Regions from separate parts of the Bradyrhizobium sp. S3.7.6 genome, predicted to be linked through region 1. Evidence: riboswitches for the same ligand, from Rfam matches in the RefSeq annotation. Region 1 holds a riboswitch; each other region holds the start of a gene.
The links. A riboswitch is a leader RNA that binds a small molecule or an ion and turns the genes downstream of it on or off. The one in region 1 is predicted to bind cobalamin.
Positions count from the first base shown of each region.

Region 2: linked by a shared signal. The riboswitch ahead of ACVJ5M_RS33555 (energy-coupling factor ABC transporter permease) and the one ahead of ACVJ5M_RS34950 (TonB-dependent receptor plug domain-containing protein) in region 1 are both predicted to bind cobalamin.
Region 3: linked by a shared signal. The riboswitch ahead of ACVJ5M_RS33535 (TonB-dependent receptor) and the one ahead of ACVJ5M_RS34950 (TonB-dependent receptor plug domain-containing protein) in region 1 are both predicted to bind cobalamin.

Region 1 covers NZ_JBSSEQ010000001.1:7,186,979-7,194,267, forward strand. Annotated here, with positions in the region: partial or broken gene ACVJ5M_RS34930 (efflux RND transporter permease subunit) at 1-709, opposite strand, end outside; gene ACVJ5M_RS34935 (efflux RND transporter periplasmic adaptor subunit) at 706-2,139, opposite strand; gene ACVJ5M_RS34940 (FixH family protein) at 2,224-2,616, opposite strand; gene ACVJ5M_RS34945 (hypothetical protein) at 2,719-3,084, opposite strand; cobalamin riboswitch at 3,316-3,523, shown strand; gene ACVJ5M_RS34950 (TonB-dependent receptor plug domain-containing protein) at 3,724-4,884, shown strand; gene ACVJ5M_RS34955 (TonB-dependent receptor) at 4,966-6,072, shown strand; gene ACVJ5M_RS34960 (GFA family protein) at 6,211-6,618, shown strand; gene ACVJ5M_RS34965 (Cj0069 family protein) at 6,779-7,289, shown strand, end outside.
Region 2 covers NZ_JBSSEQ010000001.1:6,858,587-6,865,875, reverse strand. Annotated here, with positions in the region: gene ACVJ5M_RS33585 (cobalt-precorrin-6A reductase) at 1-687, opposite strand, end outside; gene ACVJ5M_RS33580 (bifunctional cobalt-precorrin-7 (C(5))-methyltransferase/cobalt-precorrin-6B (C(15))-methyltransferase) at 686-1,867, shown strand; gene ACVJ5M_RS33575 (cobalamin biosynthesis protein) at 1,864-2,232, shown strand; gene cobM (precorrin-4 C(11)-methyltransferase) at 2,229-3,011, shown strand; gene ACVJ5M_RS33565 (cobyrinate a,c-diamide synthase) at 3,011-4,321, shown strand; gene cobA (uroporphyrinogen-III C-methyltransferase) at 4,318-5,049, shown strand; cobalamin riboswitch at 5,095-5,312, shown strand; gene ACVJ5M_RS33555 (energy-coupling factor ABC transporter permease) at 5,350-6,027, shown strand; gene cobF (precorrin-6A synthase (deacetylating)) at 6,076-6,825, shown strand; gene cobT (nicotinate-nucleotide--dimethylbenzimidazole phosphoribosyltransferase) at 6,836-7,289, shown strand, end outside.
Region 3 covers NZ_JBSSEQ010000001.1:6,851,123-6,858,411, reverse strand. Annotated here, with positions in the region: gene cobT (nicotinate-nucleotide--dimethylbenzimidazole phosphoribosyltransferase) at 1-424, shown strand, start outside; gene ACVJ5M_RS33540 (histidine phosphatase family protein) at 431-1,003, opposite strand; cobalamin riboswitch at 1,075-1,276, shown strand; gene ACVJ5M_RS33535 (TonB-dependent receptor) at 1,394-3,766, shown strand; gene ACVJ5M_RS33530 (PepSY domain-containing protein) at 3,779-5,200, shown strand; gene ACVJ5M_RS33525 (maleate cis-trans isomerase family protein) at 5,322-6,062, shown strand; gene hydA (dihydropyrimidinase) at 6,074-7,289, shown strand, end outside.

The sequences.
Region 1 (7,289 bases):
TCTTGATGTAGCCCTTGCCGCGGATGACGTATTCGAACTCGGAGAGCTCGACGGTGCGGCCGCCGACGTCGGCGTTGCTGGCGCGGATCGCCTCACGTATTTTTTGCATGCTGATGCCGCGGTCGCGCATCCGCTGCGGGTCGAGGACCACGTTGTACTGCTTGACGAAGCCGCCGACGCTGGCGACCTCGGCGACGCCTTCGGCCTTGGCCAGCGCGAACTTCAGATTCCAGTCCTGGATCGTGCGCGTGTCCGCCAGGTTCAATTCCTTCGATATGACGGCGTATTGGTAGACCCAGCCGACGCCGGTCGCGTCGGGCCCGATGGTCGGGGTGACGCCGGCGGGAAGCCTGGACGCCGCGCCGTTCAGGAATTCCATGACGCGCGACCGCGCCCAATAGATGTCGGTGCCGTCCTCGAAGATCACATAGACGAAGGAGACGCCGAAGAACGAGAAGCCGCGTACGACCTTCGATTTCGGCACGGTGAGCATCGCCGTCGTCAGCGGATAGGTGACCTGATCCTCGATCACCTGCGGCGCCTGGCCGGGATACTCGGTGTAGACGATGACCTGCGTATCCGAGAGGTCCGGGATCGCATCCAGCGGAAGGTGAACCAGGGCATAGAGGCCGGCGGCGGCCGCGAAGCCGGCGCCGAACAGCACGAGCAGCAGATTGCGCGCCGACCAGGCGATGATGCGGGCGATCATTTGTGATCTCCCGTTGCATTGCCAGGGCCGGCGTCGGTGGCCTGGGATGCCGCCTCGCCAAACCCCTTCAGCGCGGCCTTCAGGTTGCTTTCCGCATCGATCAGGAAGTTGGCGGAGGTCACCACCGCCTCGCCGTCCGCGAGACCATGGCGCACCTCGACATAGCCGCCGCCGCGACGGCCGAGCTTGACTTCCCGCGGCTCGAAACGCCCTTCCCCCTTGTCGACGAGCACGGCCTGCCGGCTGCCGGTGTCGAGCACCGCGCTGTCCTGTATCGCCAGGACGGGCGCGGCATCGGCCGTGTCGATGTCGGCATCGACGTACATGTCGGGCAGCAGCACCGCGTCCGGATTGGCGAGCTCGATCCTGATGCGAACGGTGCGCGTGTCGCGGTTCACCTGCGGATAGACGACGGCGATGGTCCCGGTGAAGGTCCGGCCGGGGAAACTGCGCGCGCGCACCGCGACTGACTGCCCCACCGCGATGTTGCCGAGATCGCGCTCGGCCACGTCGACCAGCGCCCAGACCACCGAGGTGTCCGCGATCCGGAACAGAACGTCGCCGGGATTGGCCCGCATCCCTTCGATCGCATTGCGTTCGAGCACGACCCCGTCGCGCGGCGCAGACCAGCGTATGGCGACGGGCGCGGTGTGCGTCTTGTCCATCTCCGCAATGACGGACTCGGGAACGTCGAGATTGACCAGCCGCTGTCGCGAGCCGCGGCCGTACATCTCGACACCGCCGACCGTCTTGGAGGTGATCGTCGCAAGATATTCCGCCGCTGCGGACGCCACCGCCGAACTGTAGATTTCCATCAGCGGCTGGCCGGCCTTCACGCGCGTGCCGGTGGTCACGTCGGCGACCTTCTGCACGAAGCTTTCGGCGCGCATCGCGATCACCGACACGCGGCGTTCATCGAGCTGGATCGTGCCGGGCGCCTTCACCGAGACCCGGATCGAGCGCCGCGTGACGGGCTCGGACTTCACGCCCGCGCGCTGGATCTTGCCGGGCGACAGCTTCACCGTGCCGTCGTCGGTGTCGTCGCCTTCGTAAACGGCGACATAGTCCATCCCCATCGGATCCTTCTTTGGGACGGGCGACGTGTCGGGCAGCCCCATCGGATTGCGGTAGTAGAGGATTTTTCGCGGCGAAGCCGCTTGCGCCTTCGGTAGCGCCGGCGCGACGGCCGCTCCATCGTCGTCGTAGACCGGCAGATAGTCCCGCCCGCGGTCGTCCTTCTTCGGACCCGCAGACCAGAGCGACGCGCCGCTTGGATCGCGGTAGTAGAGCGGAGTTCGCTCCGCGGCGGCCGCAGCCGATGATATGTCGGCCTCAGCGAGCCAGCCCGCACCGTTCGAATGCCAGTAGTAGCCGGCCAGGACCAGGCCGCCGCCCAGCGCAAGTGCCGTCAGGAGACGCAGCGTTTTCATGTCGTGTATCCGCGCACCCGGGAGCGCGCGTCCGTGTGAAGGAAAAGGGGGAATGTCGGGCGCTGCCGGGCAGCGCCCGAACGCTCACTTGACCGCCGTGACGATCACCTTGCCGGTGACGGTCTCCGGTTCGCCCTGCACCTTCACGGACAGCGTCATCTGGTAGCGGCCAGCCATCGGCAGGTCCGTCTTGAAGGCGTACACACCAGGCTCCCTGGACGGCAGCGGCGCGACCGCCGATTCCATCTCGGCCATCCCGTCCGGGGCCATGTCGAGGCGGGTCTTGAAGATGACTGCGTCCGGTATCGGCTTGCCGGACTGCTTGTTCGTCAGGCGAACGGCGAGCGTGACGTCTTCGCCCTTCCTCATCTGCGGAGTGACGGGCTCGAAGGCGTAGTCGCCCGCGCCCGCCATCGCGGCTGAAGCGGCAAGCGAAAGGGTGGCGGCGAGAGCCGCGGTGCGGATTTTGGAAAGCATTGTCTTGTCCTCATGAATTGATCTTTCGCCGTGGCGCGTGAAGCGCGCACGTCAGTCGTCGTCGCGAGCAGGCATGCCGCTCGCGTCTCGGGCTTTGCGAGATCAGATTCGAGGAGGTCGGAAAGGAGGACTGCCGCCGCGGAAGGAAACGACCTGATCCGGGGGAATAGCCAACGTGCTGGCCATGACGGCGAGACGCTCGAACGCCACGGGCCTGACATCACCGAGCGCGATGATCCCACCGACGCAGCAGAAGCCCATCCCGCACTTGTAGCCGCCGCTATGGGAGCCTGTTCCCTTCATGTCGGGACAACAATCGTCCATCGACATGTCGGCGTCGCCGCTCATGTGCATGGCCGTCTGCATGCCATCCGACGACATTGCGAGGTTCGCCGCGGACGCGCCAACCGGCAGCATCGCCAAGGATATGGCGATGGCGACTGCCAGGATGGTACGGACGAACTGCATCAATATCGACTTACTTTGTCAGGCCGGAACTCGGCCTCAGTAGCATATTCGGGCACCAAAGGCAGTCATTGATCGTGGTCAAGCGTTCGTTACCCAGGCTGGTCCGGAGGCCGGGTTGGACGTTTCGACGCGGTCCTTCGGACTATCGTGCAAAACAGCAACACAAGGCCACCATCGACCGACCAGCCCGTCCAGCAGCCCGCGCGGATGTTGACGCGCTCATCCCCTGATGCCAGTTTCGTGATCGGTAGTGTCCGCAAGGACTCTTCAAGGGAATGCGGTGCGTCCACCTCAGTGGGCAATTCCGCGGCTGCCCCCGCAACTGTAGGCGGATAGTCGACGACCAAACAAACCACTGGAGCCCCGCTTGGGCCTCTGGGAAGGTGGTCGAAGGCGATGACCCGCGAGCCAGGAAACCTGCTGCCAGCCATGGTCACGCGCGAACGCATTGGGCGGGGTGCCCTGATGTCGGACAAGTAGCCGGTGCATCCGCCGCCTGGGGCGAAGGTGGATGACTAAGGCAACCGCGGTGACGGTTTGTTTGCGTCGCCGCAGAGCGTTGTTGTGCAACATTTTCATTTCCGTGCTGGCGCAAGGCCAGCGTTATCGCGTGCTTTCCTGATTACTCTGCTCTCGTCGGTGTCCTTGTCGTCCGCGGCGCTCGCGCAAAGCGCGGCGCAGGACAACCGCTCCCGGGAGGTCGGCCCGGTGATCGTGTCGCCGCCTGCGCCGCGACAGGCTCCTGCCGTCAGCCCCGGCACTCAGAAGCAGCGCGCCGCCCGGCGCGCCGCGGGACGCAATCGTGGCGCCCCTGCTGTCGCCGTTCCGGCCACGCAAGCTCCGAGCGGCCCGGTGCAGACGCCGCTCAACACGGCAGCCGTCACCGATGTCGGCTCCCGGCTCGGCATCACGGCGCGCGAGATGCCGGCGACCGTCGAGGTCATCAGTCAGCGGACGATGCAGGACCTGGGCATCCGGACCACGACCGACGTCGCCAAGGCTGCAGTCGGCGTCACCGGCGGCGATGCGCCCGGCGCGCCCGCCATCTTCTCGATGCGTGGCTTTTCCGGCGACCAGATCTCCACGCTCTACAACGGCATCCCGATCGGGCCGTCGACCATGACCGGCCGTCCCATGGACGTGGCTGGCCTCCAGCAGGTCGAGATCATCAAGGGACCGGACTCGCTGGTGGCGGGCCTCGGTGCGACCGGCGGCGCCATCAACTACGTGAACAAGGCGCCGCACACCGGACCAATCGTCAACGACGCCTTCACCTCCTACGATTCCTTCAACGGCTATCGCGCCGGTTACGGATCGGGCGGCAGCACGCTGATCAACGGCCTCGACTACCGCTTCGATATCAGCCATTTCAACAACAAGGGCTTTATCGACGACACCTATTCGAAGCTCAGCAACGTCTCGGGCCAGCTGAACTATCGCGTCAACGAGAACCTGAAGATCTGGGGCGCAACCGAATACAGGCAGGACAACGACCGCTTCTACTGGGGGACGCCGCTGGTGCCGGCGAACGCGCCGGGCATCGTGCCGACGTACGGCATCGTGTCCGGCGTCTGGAGCAACTATTACCTCGGCGGCGGCACGCCGGTCCCGGTCACCATCGACGCGCGCACGCTGACCACGAACTACAACGTGCTCGACAATCACAGCGGCGCCAACGAGCTCTGGCTGCGCAGCGGCTTTCAATGGGACATCACCAACAACATCTCGCTGAAAAGCCAAGTCTACGGCTATGACGCCCACCGGCACTGGTTCAACAACGAGATCTCGTCGTTCGACTAGACCGTAGGCAATTTCGCAGGCGCGCAGAGCATCTACCGCGAGCGCCTGGCGCTCGATCACGCGCAGCGGCTCTACGGCAACATCACCGACCTCACCGTCAATTCCAACGTCGCCGGAATGGACAATCGCTTCGTCGCCACCGTGGCGGCGAGCAGCAACCAGTTCAACGTCTCGCAGGACACGTTGTTCTTCAATGACTACGTCGATCTCCTCAATCCGGACCGCGGCCTCTACGGCCCGCGCAGCGACGAGAAGATCTACACCCATCTCGACACCACCTCGCTGTCGTTCGAGGACCGGCTCAAGCTGACCTCGACCTTCGCGCTGATCGGCGGCATCCGTTTTGAGAATATCGAGCTGTCGCGGACCCGCTTCGACGAGACTGGCCTCCTGAAAGCCAGCTATCCTTTCTCGAAGACGTTCAATCCGGTCACCGGACGCATCGGCTACACCTGGGACATCGCGCCCGGCGTGATGCTTTACGGCCAGTACGCGACGGCGGCGGACCCGACGGTCGCGAACATCTTCATCCTCAGGCCCACGACGCCGCTGCTGCTCACGACGTCGCGAACCTACGAGACCGGCGTGAAGCTGCTGTCGGCCGACAAGCGCGCGGAGGCCACGCTCTCGGCCTTCGACATCGAGCGCAAGAACGTCTACGTCCCCGAAAGCGGCATCCTCTTCAACGTCGCCGGCAAGATGGCCTCCAAGGGCGTCGAGATTGCCGCCGCGGTCAATCCGGTCGCGGGCCTGAAACTATGGGGCAACGTCGCCTTCGTGCAGTCGCGCTTCATCGACTTCACCTATGTCGACGGCAATGGCGACTTCCAGTCCTATTCGGGCAAGACGCCGCCCAACGTTCCCAACTTCATCGCCAACGCCGGCGCCTCCTATCGCTTCGACACGAAGCTGCCGGTGGAGATCGGCGGCCTCGTCCGTCACGTCGGCGACCGCTTCAACTTCCAGGACAATCTGGTCACGATGGACGCCTACACGATCTTCGACGCATACGCGTTCGTCGATATTCCAAAAGCCTATTTCCCGGGCGTCGACCAGACCCGGATCAGCTTTCGCGTGAGGAACCTGACCAACAAGCTCTACGCGGCCTGGGGCGATCCGGGTTACACCGACCAGATCATCCTGGGCGCGCCGCGCAGCTACGAGGTCGCGGCTTCGTTCAAGTGGTAGTCGCGGATCACCTCGTCCGCGCCGTGGCGGGAGGTGTCACGCGACAGTAGGACGCAATCGCAAATCGATTGCGCCGTTGAAGCCGCGGGTCTCGAGAGCTATCGATCAACGAAACCTCGCTTCCATCGGGAGGAACGCATGAGCACCATCACCGGCGGTTGTCACTGTGGCGCAATCCGCTATCAGGTCGAGGGCGAAGCGATCGTGCACGCGCTGTGTCACTGCCGCGATTGCAGGCTTCACGCGGGCGCTCCCGTCGTCGGCTGGACGATGTACGCGGACGATGCCGTCAAGGTGACCAAGGGCGAGCCCAAGGTGTATCACTCCTCGGAACATGCCTGGCGGCACTTTTGCGGCGACTGCGGAACCGGCCTGTTTTATGTCAATGCCGACATGTTACCCGGGGTCATCGACGTCCAGAGCGCGACCTACGACGATCCCGATGCCGTACCGGCGACGATGCACATCCAGGTCGCAGAGCGCCTTCGATGGATGGAGCGCGCGCACGAACTGCCGACATTCGACCGCTATCCTCCGCCACCGTAGCGGCGCGCGCGAAGCGTTCGCCGTCTGGATGGAACCGCACAAACACCATCTTGCAACGGCCGGACGATCTCACGTAGATTGATCGGCGTGGGGACGAAGCAGACTCCCCGTGAGACCTCGGTCCAAGCTCTGCGCAGCACGCCATTCGTGGAGCTTGCGCATGGATACCGAACGCCACCCTCCTCTCCGCCCTACCGTTGCCATCCTCTCCCGCGGCGACGCTGCCGCGCGCCGGGACACGACGGCACAAAACAGCCGCTTCGTCCGCGTTTTCGAAGCACTCGCCGCGGTCGGCATCGAAGCCCGGCCGGTGATCTACGACGAGATCTTCGCCGACGCCGTCCGCGATCAACTGCTCGCCGTCGATGGCGTGCTCGTCTGGGTCGATCCGATCCATCAGGGCAAGACGCGCGAGGCCCTCGACCCGCTGCTTCGCGACGTTGCGGCGCAAGGGCCATGGGTGAGCGCACATCCCGACGTGATCCTGAAGATGGGCGTCAAGGACGTGCTCTACCGAACGCGTCATCTCGGCTGGGGAGCCGACACGCATCGCTATGACACCGCCGCAAGCTTCCGCGCCGAATTTCCTTCGCGCCTTCAGGCGAACGGTCCGCGCGTGCTCAAGCAAAATCGCGGCAATGGTGGCCAAGGGGTGTGGAAGGTGGAGGCCC
Region 2 (7,289 bases), 330 kb from region 1:
CCGCTGGCGATCGGGCAACTCGGGCCGCGCGATCACGATCACGGGCAGGCCGAGCATGCGGGCCGCGTCGATCTTGGCGCGTGCGCCGTCGCCGCCGGAATTGCGGGCGACAATCCATGCGATGCCGCGCGTGCGCATCAACTCGAGCTCGCCGTCGAACGTGAACGGCCCGCGCGACACGATCACGTCCGCAGCGAAAGGCAGCGGTGCTTCGGGCGGATCGACGAACCGCAGCGTGTAGGTGTGCTGCGGCTTGCTCGCGAATGGCGCGATGTGCTGCCGGCCGATGGCGAGGAACATTTTTGCCGGCGTCTCGGGCAGCGCAGCGACCGCGGCGGTGACGTCGGCGACTTCGATCCAGTTGTCGCCGGGCGCCTTCGTCCAAGGCGCGCGCTCGAGCGCGATCAGCGGCGTGCCCGTTTGCGCGCACGCCTGGACCGCGTGGCGGCTCATCTCGGCAGCGAAGGGATGTGTGGCGTCGATCACATGCGTGATGCGCTCACCGCGAATATAGTCCGCAAGCCCGCTCACGCCGCCGAAGCCGCCGATGCGGGTCGGCAGCGGCTGATCGGCGGGCGCGCGAGTGCGACCGCCATAGGAATACACGGCGTCGATGCGCGCGCGTGCGACTTCCGCGGCGAGCAAGCTCGCATCGGCGGTTCCGCCCAGAATGAGGGCGCGCGTCATGGCTGATCCCTGGCTGACCATCATCGGTATCGGCGAAGATGGCCTTGCCGGGCTGTCCGAGGCAAGCCGAAAGGCGCTTGCCAAGGCAGAAACTGTTTTTGGTGGCGAGCGTCATCTCGCGCTTGCTGATGTGGAGGGGCGCGGTCGCCCGTGGCCGGTGCCGTTCGACGCAGACATCGTGGTGAGCTGCCGCGGCCGGCCGACGGTGGTACTCGCCTCCGGCGATCCGTTCTGGCACGGTGCCGGTGCAAGTCTCGCCGAGAAGCTCGATGCCAACGAGTGGATCGCGCATTCGGCGCCATCGACCTTCTCGCTCGCCGCCGCGCGGCTCGGCTGGCGCCTCGAAGCCATTGCCTGTCTCGGGCTTCATGCCGCGCCGTTCGAGCGTCTCGTGCCGTATCTGGCGCCCGGTGCGCGCATCATTTGCCTCATGCGTGACGGCAAGGCGGCCGGTGATCTCGCCAAATGGCTGAGCGAGCGCGGGTGGGGCGCCTCGGCGTTCTGGACTCTCGCCGCGCTCGGCGGGGCGCGCGAAAGCATCGCTGAGCATCGTGCCGACGGCTTTGCGGGCGATCTCGCCGAAAACCTGGTCGCAGTGGCCGTCGAGGCGAGGGGCGGGCAAGGCATTCCCCGCAGCTCCGGCCTGTCCGACGATCTCTTTGCTCACGACGGCCAGATCACCAAACGGCCGGTGCGCGCGCTGGCGCTCTCGGCGCTGGCGCCGCGTCCCGGCGAGCGGCTGTGGGATATCGGCGCGGGTTCTGGCTCGATCTCGGTCGAATGGGCGCTGTGCGGCGGGACGGCGAGCGCCATCGAGGCGCGCGAGGATCGTGCCGCGAATATCCGCAGCAATGCAACAGCGTTCGGATTGGCGCATCGGATCACCGTCATCACGGGGAGCGCGCCCGAAGCTCTTGCCGGACTGGAAGCGCCGGACGCGGTCTTCATCGGTGGCGGTCTCGATATCGAGATGTTCGATGCCATCTGGTCACGGCTTGTGCCGGGTGCTCGGCTCGTCGCGCATGCGGTGACGCTGGAAACGGAAGCGCTGCTCGGCGAGCTGCACCAGCGCCATGGCGGCGAGTTGATGCGGGTCGAGATTGCCCATGCCGCGCCGCTCGGCCGCTACCGGTCCTGGGAAGCGTCGCGGCCCGTGGTGCAATGGAGTGCGGTTCGATGAAAGTCGCCGGACTCGGATTCAAGAAGGATGTCACGCTGGCTTCGCTGCGCGAGGCGCTGCTGGCGGCCGGTGGTCCCGAGGGCCTTGCGGCGGTCGCGACTGTTAGCGACAAGGCGGAAGCGGAGCCGCTCAAACAGCTCGCGCGCGAATGCGGCGTGCCGATCAAGGCAGTCTCGGCTGAAGCGTTGGCTAACATCCACACGCCGACGCAGTCAAAACTCGTCGCGGAAAAGTTCGGCACGGGCTCGGTCGCTGAAGCCGCTGCGCTCGTTGCGGCTGGCCCTCGCGCGCGATTGATTGCGACGCGGGCGGTCTCGCGGGATCGCACCGCGACCGCCGCGATCGCGGAAGGAGACGGCGCATGACGGTGCACTTCATCGGTGCCGGGCCGGGCGCTCCGGATTTGCTGACGTTGCGCGGACGCGACTTGATCGCGGCCTGTCCGGTCTGCCTCTATGCGGGCTCGCTGGTGCCCGAGGGCGTGCTGGCGCATTGCCCGCCCGGCGCCCGCATCGTCAACACCGCACCGCTGTCGCTCGACGAGATCATCGCGGAGATCGCTGCCGCGCATTCGGACGGCAAGGATGTTGCCCGCTTGCATTCGGGCGATCTCGCGATCTGGTCGGCGATGGGCGAGCAGCTTCGCCGCCTGCGCGCGCTCGGTATTCCCTACACGGTCACGCCGGGCGTGCCGTCCTTCTCGGCTGCAGCAGCTGCACTAGAGGCTGAGCTGACGCTGCCCGGTCTTGCCCAGTCAGTGGTGCTGACGCGCACGCCGGGCCGCGCCAGCGCGATGCCTGAGGGCGAAAAGCTCGCAGCGTTCGCCGCCACCGGAGCGGTGCTCGCGATCCATCTGTCGATCCATCTGCTCGACAAGGTCGTCGCAGAGCTCACGCCGCATTACGGCGCGGATTGCCCCGTCGCGATCGTCTGGCGTGCGAGCTGGCCGGACCAGCGCATCGTTCGCGCCACGCTGGCGACGCTCGATGCCGCCGTCGGCACCGAGATGGAGCGCACGGCGCTGATCCTGGTCGGCAAGACGCTTGGTGCTGCGGATTTTGACGAGAGCCGTCTCTATGCCGTCGACTACGACCGCCGCTATCGGCCGGTCGGTGCCGATCCGCGCTTTCCGGAGGCATCGTGATGCCGGCAGGGCTCGTCATCTCCGCGCCGGCCTCCGGCGTCGGCAAGACCACGCTGACGCTGGCGCTGGCGCGCGCCTGGCGCAATCGCGGATTGAACGTGCAGTGCTTCAAGAGCGGGCCCGATTATATCGATCCCGCCTTCCATGCCGCTGCGACGGGGCGCGCTTCCGTCAACGTCGATAGCTGGGCGATGGATCGCGGGGCGATAGCTCATCTCGTCGGTCGCGGCACTGATGCCGATGTCGTGCTCGCGGAGGGCTCGATGGGCCTGTTCGACGGCGTCGCCGCGCGCGGCGTCTCCGGCACCGGCGCCACCGCCGACATTGCTGAGATGCTGGGCTGGCCGGTGCTGCTGGTGATCGATCCCTCCGGACAGGCGCAGACGGCGGCGGCGATCGCCGCAGGCCTTCGTGACTATCGCGCCGGTGTGCGCCTTGCCGGCGTGGTGCTCAACCGCGTCGCCAGCCCACGTCATGAAGATCTCGTGCGGCGTGCACTCAACGACGCCGGCATCGCCGTGTTCGGCGCGCTGCCGCGCCATGCCGAGATCAGCCTGCCGAAACGGCATCTCGGCCTGGTGCAGGCCGAGGAGCAGGCCGAGATCGGCAAGCTGATCGACGAAGCCGCGCGCTTCGTCGCCGAGCATGTCGATCTCGATGCGGTGCTGCGATCGGCAGCGAGCTGGTCGCCGCAACCGGCGGCAAACGGCATGAATGTGACGCCGCCCGGGCAGCGCATTGCGTTGGCCCGCGATGCCGCGTTCTCCTTCATCTATCCGCACATGCTGGAAGCCTGGCGCGCGGCGGGCGCCGAGATATCGACCTTCTCGCCGCTTGCCGATGAAGCGCCTGACGCGAGTGCCGATGTCTGCTGGCTGCCCGGCGGCTACCCTGAGCTGCACGCGGGGAAGATCGCGGCCAATGCTCGCTTTCGCTACGGTCTGCGTGCCTTCGCTGACAAACGGCCGGTGCACGGCGAATGCGGGGGCTACATGGTGCTGGGAACCGCTCTGACCGACGCCGACGGCGTCCGTCATGAGATGACGGGCCTGCTCGGACTGGAGACGAGCTTTGCCAAGCGCCGCATGCATCTCGGCTATCGTCTCGCTGCGCTCGCCGCGCCGATGCCGGGCCATCAGGCCGGCGCGCGCCTGCGCGGTCATGAGTTCCACTATTCGACGATTATCGCGCAGCCGGATACGCCGCTGGCGGTCGTGCACGATGCAACAGGCGCGGTCATCGCCGAGACCGGCTCGCGCCGCGGTCATGCCACCGGCACGTTCTTCCATCTGATCGCGGAGGATCGGTGAGCGGTTTTGTCACTTTCATCTCGGCCGGCCCCGGCGACCCGGAGCTCCTCACGCTCAAAGGTGCCGCGCGGCTGCGCGATGCCGACGTCGTGCTCTATGACGACCTCGCCTCCGGTGCGATCCTCGATCTGGCCCGGCCCGGCGCCAATCTCGTCGCGGTCGGGAAGCGGGCAGGGCGGCCCTCGACCAAGCAGCACCACGTCAACCGCCTGCTGGTCGACTATGCCGCGGCTGGTGTCCGTGTGGTGCGGCTGAAATCGGGCGATGCGGGTATCTTTGGCCGGCTCGAGGAGGAGCTGGAGGCGCTGCGCGAAGCTGGCATCGGCTACGAGATCATTCCCGGAATCACCTCGGCCTGTGTCGCCGCTGCGCAAGCCGGCATTCCCCTGACCCGGCGCCACACCTCGCGCCGGGTGCAGTTCGTGACCGGGGCCGATGTCACCGGCGAGCTGCCGCAGAATTTGAACTGGGCGGCGCTGGCTGATCCCGAAGCGACCACCGTGGTCTATATGGGCCGGCGCACCTTTCCGGCGCTTGTCGCAAAATTGATCGAGCACGGCCTCGCGCCTGATACCCCGGCGCTGTTCGCCGAATCCCTCGGTCGTCCCGACGAGCGGCTGGTCCGCACCACCATTGCCGAGCTGGCCGAGCAACTTGCGCGGGGCGGCGCTGCCTCGATGGCCGCCGTGATCCTGTTCGGCGCACTGGCCGGGGATTATCCGTCATGACCGTCCCGGCCGCCCTTCGCCCCTTGACGCCCGGCTGGCGAAAGGGGCACACAGGAGATGCATGGTGCTCGAGGCGGCGCAAACCGCCGGAGCATAATCGGGAATGGGGGTGGGCGGACAGTTGCGCCGCCCAAAACCCCAGCCGCCCCCGCGACTGTAAGCGGTGAGGGACTCCGATCAGCCACTGGGCCGCAAGGCCCGGGAAGGCCGGAGAACCCCAGTGAACCGCGAGCCAGGAGACCGGCCGTGCATGTCTTGTGGCCAAGGCCGTCGGGTGTGACGGCAGGAAGGAACTGAACCATGCATATCGAACCCGGAGTCGTATCGGGCGCCAAGCTCGTGTTGAGTTACGCAACCGGCATCGCCGTCGGCGGCGTTGCGCTGAAGCTCGCGGTCGAGACCGTGCGCGAGCAGGGCATCACGTCGTTCGCGGCGCGGACGCTCGCCACCACGGGCCTCGTGTTCGTCTTCTTCGAGATCCTGCCGCACTTCCCGGTCGGCGTCTCCGAGGTGCACTTCATCCTCGGCTCGACCCTGTTCCTGCTGTTTGGGGCAGCGCCCGCGGCCTTCGGCCTTGCGTTCGGACTGTTGTTCCAGGGCATCTTCTTCGAGCCGCCCGATCTGCCGCAATTCGGCATGAACGTCACCACGCTGCTGGTGCCGCTGTTCGGGATCCAGGCGATCGCCGCGCGGATCATTGCCCGCAACACCGCCTATGTCGATCTCAGGTATCGCCAGGCGCTGGCGCTTTCGACCACGTATCAGGCCGGCGTCATCGCCTGGGTCGCGTTCTGGGCCCTCTATGGCTCGGGCTTCGGTGCGACCAACCTCGTCAACATCGCGACCTTCGCGGCCTCCTACGCGCTCGTCATCGTGATCGAGCCGCTGGCCGACCTCGGTGTGCTGGCGCTGGCGAAGTCGCTGCGCGGCGTCACCGCGCCCGGCCTCGTTACCCCGCGTTTGCATAACGCGGCTTGAGAGAGACAAGCGAACGGGCGGCCGTGATGGCCGCCCTTCGCACTCACGATGCTCACGCTCTCCCTGATAGGCATCGGTTGCGGCGATCCCGAGCAGCTCACGCGCGCCGCCGTTCAAGCCATCAACGCGGCCGATCTCATCCTGATCCCGCGCAAGGGGACGGCGAAGTCCGATCTCGCAGATCTCAGGCGGACGATCTGCGCGGATGTGCTCACCAATCAAACGACGCGCATTGCCGAGTTCGATCTTCCCGTGCGCGATGCCGGTGAAGCGGATTATCACAAGGGCGTGGACGATTGGCACGAGGCCGTGGCCGCGGCCTGGTCGCAGACGATCGCCAGCCATCTCGGTGATGATGGCAAGGTCGCGCTGCTGATCTGGGGCGATCCTTCGCTCTACGATTCCTCGCTGCGCATTGCGCGGCGGCTCGATCCCTTGCCTGATATCGAAGTTGTGCCCGGCATCACCTCGATCCAGGCGCTGTGCGCGGCGCATGCGCTGCCGCTCAACGACATCGGCGAACCCTTCCTCGTCACGACGGGGCGCCGCTTGCGCGAGGGCGGCTGGCCGCAAGGCGTCGATACCGTGGTGGTGATGCTCGACGGCGGCACGGCGTTCCAGTCGCTCGATCCTGCGGGGCTGCACATCTGGTGGGGCGCTTATCTCGGCATGCCCGATCAGATCGTCATGTCGGGCGTTCTGGCCGAGATCGGCCCGCACATCATCGCCGCGCGACAGGATGCGCGCGAGCGGCACGGCTGGATCATGGACAGCTACATTCTCAAGCGCAGGCCGTAAGCGAGGCAGCATGCTCCCTGAATGGGTCACCCGGAAATGCCCCGATGTCTCCGCTGTCCATCGCGAGGCGGCGCTCGCGCGTCAGGCGCAACTGACGAAGCCGGCTGGCGCGCTCGGCCGGCTGGAGCAGCTTGCGGTCGAGCTTGCGGGCCTGCAGGCGACCGAGCAGCCGCGTGCCGCGCGGGTGCCGATCATCGTCTTCGCCGGCGATCACGGCATCGTCGCGCAGGGCGTGTCGGCCTATCCGCAAGGAGTGACCATCGCGATGATGGCGAATTTTGCCTCGGGCGGTGCCGCGATCTCGGTGCTGGCGCGTGAGCTTGGCTCAAACCTTGAGGTCGTCGACGCCGGTACGCTGGCACAGGAGGAGATGGCAGGAATCGTCACCGACAAGCCGCGCAGCGGCACGCGCGACTTCAGCGTGGAAGCCGCGCTCACCCCCACGGAGCTGGCATTCGCCTTCG
Region 3 (7,289 bases), 340 kb from region 1:
GCACAAGGCGCGCGTGATCGACGCTGCGATCGTGCGGCATGGCGTTGCAGGTGCTTCGCCGGAAAAGATCCTGTGCGCCGTCGGCGGCCTCGAAATCTCGGCGATCTGCGGCGCCATCATTGCGGCTGCACAAGCCCGCATTCCCGTGTTGATCGATGGCTTCATCGTATCCGTGGCCGCGTTGGCGGCGGTGCGGCTGAACCCGTCGTGCCAGCCATTCCTGCTGCCGTCGCATCAATCGGCGGAGCAGGGGCATCGGCTGGTGCTGCGCGCGCTGAACGTGCAGCCGTTGATCAGCCTCGATCTCAGGCTCGGCGAAGGATCGGGTGCCGCCATCGCGCTGCCGCTGGTGCGGCTCGCGTGCAGCCTTCACAACGGCATGGCGACCTTCGCGCAGGCCAACGTGCCGGATCGCCCGGCCTGATCCAGCTCAAGCCGCGCGCTGATTGACCGCGACGACGCGCCAGCCGGTGGCGAGCCGGTCGATCCGGGTCAGTGACAACGGATCGATCACGAAGCGCAGGGCCGCTTGTGGTGTCAGATCCAGAGCAATGCAGAGTGCGGCGCGGATCGTGCCGGAGTGCACGACGAGCGTTGCTGAGCCGGCGCCGATTTGCGCGAGACCCAGCCGGACGCGCGCGACCTGATCCTCAAAACTTTCGCCGCCCGGCGGCCGGCCGCGCGCCGGATTGCTCCAGAACTGCGCATAGGCCTCGCCGCCGGTCGCCGCGAGCTCGTCATGCCGCAGGCCGGTCCAGTCGCCAAAATCCTGCTCACTGAATTCGGGCACCAACGCGGGTTCGAGTCCCAGCGCGCGCGCCGTCTCAACCGTACGTCGCGCCGGGCTCGCCAAGCTCGCAGCATCTGGCGGAAGCCTCTGCCGCAACGCCTCCAGCTGCACGCGATCGCCGAGATCGGCGGGCGCGTCGGCTGCGTGGATCGTCCCTTTGGCGCCGTCGACGGGCGCATGCCGTATCAGCCAGAGGAAGGTCTCGCCTTCCATGCCTATCTCCAGGGAAGTTGGTCGCTGTGGTAATAACGTCGCACCGGCACATTGACTCTGTCTTGTCGGTAATCCTAGATGGCTTTGACGGTTTCCCCGAGTGGGGATGAAAAGGGAATGCGGTGCGGGGATTTTGTCCCCAATGCCGCGGCTGCCCCCGCAACTGTAAGCGGCGAATCTTGCGTCACGAGCCACTGGGTATCTCGGTCCCGGGAAGGCGATGCAAGGTACTGACCCGCGAGCCAGGAGACCTGCCGTCAGCCGTGGTCACACGCGAAGATGTCGGTCGGGGAGTACAGACATTCGGCTTCATCGGAAGGCTCATAAGCCGGAAGATGGGACCTTGGTTCGCGGTGACGTGCCACTGACGTCACACCGAGGTCCCGAACTGTGTCTTCCATTCGTCTTGTACGACCGCGTTGCTTCCTGCTCGCTTCCGCCGCGCTTACGTCATTTGCCACCCTCGATCTGCCTGCCGCCGTGGCGCAGCAGGCCCGCGAGCCGCTGCCGCCGGTCGAGGTGTCGCCCGCCCAATCCCGCAAACCGGCAAAGCCGGCGGCCCGGGACGCGCAGAGCCCACGCCGCGCAGCATCGCGCAGGCCAGCGGCCGCATCGGCCGCGGCCAAGCCCGTCGTGCCGACCGCGGCGGCGCAGACGCCGCTCAACACCAATGTGGTTGCCGAGAGCGCCTCGCGCCTCGGCCTGACCGTGCAGGAGACACCCGCGACCGTCGAAGTCATCTCGGCCGCGACCATGCGGGAGCAGGGCTATCGCACCGTGTCGGAGGTTGCGCAGGGCGCGGTCGGTGTCACCTCCGGCGACAATCCGGCCGAGCCCGCGGCTTTCTCCATGCGTGGCTTCACCAACAGCCAGATCAACATGCTCTACAACGGCATCAAGATCGGTCCGCAGAACATGACCTCGCGGATCACGGATACGGCCAATCTCGCAGCCGTGGAATTTTTGAAAGGTCCGGCCTCGCTGATGTCGGGCGAAGGTGCCGCCGGTGGCGCAATCAACTTGATCACGAAGCAGCCACACACCGGGCCGATCCGGAATGAAGCTGACTTTTCCTGGGATTCGCTCAACTCGTTCGGCGTCCATTACGGCTCGGGCGGCAGCACTAACGTGCAGGGGCTCGACTACCGCTTCGACATCAGCCGCGCCTCGCTCAATGGCTTTGCCGACGACACCAATACCAAGACGTTGGATGTGTCTGGCCAGCTCAATTACCGCATCTCCGACAGCCTCAAGATGTGGGGCGCGATCGAGTACCGGGAAGATCGCTCGAAGGCCTATTGGGGCGCACCGCTGGTACCGATCGCCTTCAGCGGCTCGCATGCGACGAGCGGCATTGTTTCGGGCAATTACGTCTCGAACTTCAACAAAACGAAGCTCGGTGCGATCACGATCGACGATCGTACCTTCAACACCAATTACAACGTTCTCGACAACCGCAACGTGGCACAAGAGGTGTGGCTGCGCGGCGGCTTCGAACTGAAGCTGGCGCCTGACCTGACGCTGAAAAGCCAAGCCTATGCCTATGGCGCGGAGCGTACCTGGTTCAACAACGAGATCGAGGCTTTCAATGCCAGTACGGGCCTGCCCAACTCGAACATGGTCGATCGCGAGCGCTTCTATGTTGCACATAGCCAACGCCTTGTCGGCAACATTACCGACCTGATTTGGGACGCTAATATCGCAGGCTTCGACAACCGCCTGGTCACGACACTTTCGTCCAGCTATCTCGATTTCGTCAGGCCAGGCGCGGCCAACTTCCCGGACGATTACGTCTCGCTCGTCAATCCCGACCGTGGCCTTTACGGCCTGCTCACGACGCAGCAACAGACCGCGCGCATCGACAACGAAGCGCTGTCGTTCGAGGACCGGCTGAAGCTCACGCGAACCTTCGCGCTGGTCGGCGGCCTGCGCGTCGAGCATATCGGGCTTGACCGCAACTCGACCGACTCCGCCGGGCTGGAAAAGGCGAACTTCCCGTTCTCGACGTCCTGGGTCCCGACGACGGGGCGTATCGGCTACACTTGGGAGGCCGTTCCGGGCCTGACCTTCTTCAGCCAGTATGCGACCGGCGCCGATATCTCGGCCAACAACATCTTCCTGCTCGGCCCGACCCAGCCGCTCGACCTGACCACCGCGCGCACCTATGAGACCGGCGTCAAGCACCTGTTCTGGGACAACAGGGCGGAGTGGTCGTTCTCGGCCTACGACATCCTGCGCAAGAACGTCTATGCAGCGGCCGGCGGCATGCAGCTCAACATCGCAGGCCGGCAGGAGTCGAAGGGCGTCGAGCTCGCCGCGGCCGTACGCCCGATCGATCCCCTGCGGCTCTGGGGCAACATCGCTTATGTCGATGCACGCTATGCCGACTACAATTTTGCCGGTGGTTCGTTCTCCGGCAACACGCCGCCGAACGTGCCGCGTGTCGTGGCCAATGCCGGTGCGTCGTACCGGTTCTTCACGCCCTGGCCGGTGGAGCTCGGCATCACGGGCCGCTATGTCGGCGACCGCTACAACACCGATGCCAACGTCGTGACGATGAAGGCCTACACCGTCGCCGACGTCTACGCCTTCGTCGACATCCCGAAGACGGTGTTCAACGCGGTCGACCAGGCCCGTCTGGGCTTCCGCGTGCGCAACATCACCGACAAGCGCTACGCGATCTGGGGCGATCCGTTCTATCCCGACCAGATCCTGCTCGGTGCGCCCAGGACCTATGAGCTCTCGGCCGCGTTCAAATGGTAGGGCGCTGACCACATGATGAACGCGATCGTGCTGCTGCATCGCTGGCTCGGGATCGCGTTCTGCCTGCTGTTCGCGATGTGGTTCGCGAGCGGAATCGTGATGCACTTTGTCCCGTTTCCGTCATTGACGGAGGCGGAGCGCTTTTCCGGACTTACGCCGGTTGATCGCGGAGAGGTGAGGATTACGGTCGCGGATGCCGTCGCCGCGAGCGAGATCGCGGACGCCACGCGCGTTCGCCTGGTCCAGCGGAGCGACGGGCCGGTCTATGTCGTGTCGGACCGGTCGCGTGTGGGCGCGGTCCATGCCTCCGACGGACGGGATGCATCGGTGACGTCCGCCGACGTCGCGGTCGGTATCGCGCGGGATCATGCCCGGCAACGCGGGCTCGATGCCGCGCGGGCGGCGATGATTTCGGGCGCGGATTATGATCAATGGAGCGTACCCAACGGCTTTGATCGACACCGGCCTCTGTTGCGCGTCGCTCTTGGCGATGCGGCCGGAACCGAGGCCTATGTCTCCTCGCGCACCGGCGAAGTCGTGCTGGATACGACCCGCAGCGAGCGCGGGTGGAATTGGGCCGGCAGCGTCCTGCACTGGATCTATCCGACGGTCCTGAGGAGCAACTGGTCCCTTTGGGATCAGGTGGTCTCGACATTGTCGCTGGTGGCTTTTATCGCCGCGACGCTCGGCGCGGTGCTCGGAATTACCAGGATCAGGATTCGAGGGCGTCGGGTCTCGTCGCCTTATCGCGGGTGGCACGCACTGCATCACATCATTGGTCTCGTCGCGACCGTTTTCGTGCTGACCTGGAGTTTCAGTGGCTGGCTCTCGATGGATCACGGCCGGCTGTTCTCGCGTGGGGAGCTGACCCCGACCGAAGCGGGCGTGGTGTATGCCACGCCTGACTGGACGACGGCCTCTCCGGTCGGTCAGCCGTCGGCTCGCGAAGTCGAATGGTTCGCCGTCAGCGGTGTCGTCTACCGGCGCGACCGGATCGGCCTCGCCAGTCAGACCTTGACCAAAACGGCGGAGGCGAGCCGCAGCGGGCCGGTGGCATTCCTCGGCGAGAAGGATGTCCATGACCTGACGACGCGCCTTGCGCCGGACTGTGGCGCCCCGTCCGTTCTTGCCGACAATGACGACTATCCCGCGCACTCGGCTGTCCCCGGAGCGCCCGTCTATCGCTCCCGATGCGGCGACCTCTGGTTCGACATCGACGGTGCCGACGGCCGCGTGCTGCAAAGACTGGATGCCTCGCGGCGGGCCTATCGCTGGTTCTATGGCGCGCTTCACACGCTCGATTTTCCCGTTCTCATGGCGCATCCGCGTCTGCGCGATATCATGGTCGTCGGGCTCTGCTTGCTCGGGCTGGCATTTTCCGTCACCGGCATCGTGATCGGCTGGCGGCGCTTGCGGTCGACGTTCGCGGCTTGAGCTGCGTATCGAGCAAATCATATGCGCCATGCAAATTGCGGGTTGCGCGGGCGATGGCAGGCGCGGATGATCGTCCGAGGGGGCGCAGCGGTGCGCTCTCTCAATGGGGCGATCGTGATCGATGTCAATTCAGCGCAAGCGCCTCGGCATGATGACCCCGTCGTCAAACTCGGTGCTGGAGCCCGTCACCAATTCCATGCTGCATGGCGTGGCCGGCGTCACCGCTCATTTTTCGCGCTTCCGCGTTACCGAGATCGCGCTCGATGCCGCGGCGCTGAACCAGTTCGATGCCTCGGTGATGCTGCCGGTGGCGGATCTGTTGGCGGACGCCAAGGTCGATGCCATTGCCTGGAACGGCACATCGGCAAGCTGGCTCGGTATCGACCGCGATCGGAGCCTGTGCGAAGCGATCGCGGCGCGGACCCATGTCCCGGCGACGACCTCCACGCTCGCCTGCATCGACGCGGTCCGCGCGCTCGGCGCCGGACGTGTCGGCCTGGTCTCACCCTATACGGACGACGTGCAACGGCGGATCGGCGATGGCTGGGCCGAGGAGGGGATCGCCCCTCACGCCGAGCGGCATCTCGGCCTGCGCGATAATTTTTCCTTCGGTGAGGTCACGCCCGCGACGATCGCCGACATGATCCGCGCGGTCGCGGCGGACGGTGCCGATGCCGTCGTCATTCTCTGCACCAATCTCGACGGCGCCGCGCTGGCTGCCGCACTCGAACGGGAGTTGGGCATCGCCGTGCTGGACTCGGTCGCGGTCACGCTGTGGCGGACGCTCGAGCTCGCCGGTGGCGACATCGCGGCCCTTGCGGCGTGGGGCCGGATCTTCCAGACATCAGCGATCATCAAGTGACGGAGACACCTGTGACGCAGCTCGATCTCGCCATTCGCGGCGGCACCATCGTGACGGCCAGCGACGAGTTTCGCGCCGATATCGGCATTCGCGACGGGCGCATCGTCAGCATCGCCGACCGCATTGAAGGTGCGGCGCGCGAGATCGACGCGACGGGTCTGCTGGCGCTGCCGGGCGGGATCGACAGCCACGTCCACATCTCCCAGGCCTCCGGACCCGACGTCGTGATGGCCGACGATTTTGCTTCGGCAACGCGCGCGGCGGCGGCCGGCGGCAACACCATGGTGCTGCCCTTCGCGCTCCAGGAGAAGGGGACGTCGCTGCGCACCTGCGTCGAGAACTACCGCAAGCTCGCCGAGGGCGAATGCTACATCGATACCGCCTTCCACCTCATCATCTCCGACCCCACCGCAGTCGTACTCGGGCAGGAGCTGCCGGCTCTCGTCAAGGATGGCTACACCTCGTTCAAGGTGTTCATGACTTATGACGACCTCGTGCTCAGCGACAAGCAGCTGCTGGAAGTGTTCGACGTCGCGCGCCGCGAGGAGGCGCTGGTCATGGTCCATTGCGAGGGTTACGACGCGATCCGCTTCCTCACCGCGAAGCTCGAACGCGAGGGCCATATCGCGCCCTATTATCACGGCACCTCGCGGCCGCAGGCCGTCGAGCGCGAGGCGACGCATCGCGCCATCAGCCATGCCGAGGTGATCGGCGTCCCCATCATGATCGTGCACGTCTCCGGGCGCGAGGCGATGGAGCAGGTGCGCTGGGCCCAGCAGCGCGGACTGCCGGTGCATGCCGAGACCTGCCCGCAATACATCACGCTGACGGCCGACGACATGAAAGGCCTGAACATGGACATGTCAGGCGCAAAGTATGTCTGCTCGCCGCCGCCGCGCGATGCCGAAAGCCAGCAGGCGATCTGGGAAGGCATCACCACCGGCGTGTTCCAGACCTTCTCGTCCGATCACTGCCCGTTCCGCTACGACGACCCCAAGGGTAAGCTGACGCCGAATTCCCGCACCTCGTTCCGCTGGGTGCCGAACGGCATCCCCGGCGTCGAGACCCGGCTGCCGATCCTGTTCTCGGAGGGCGTGTCGAAGGGGCGTATCAGCTTGCAGAAATTCGTCGAGCTGACCGCGACCAATCATGCGCGGATCTACGGGCTCTATCCGCGCAAGGGCTCGATCGGCGTCGGCTTCGATGCCGATATCGCGCTGTGGGATC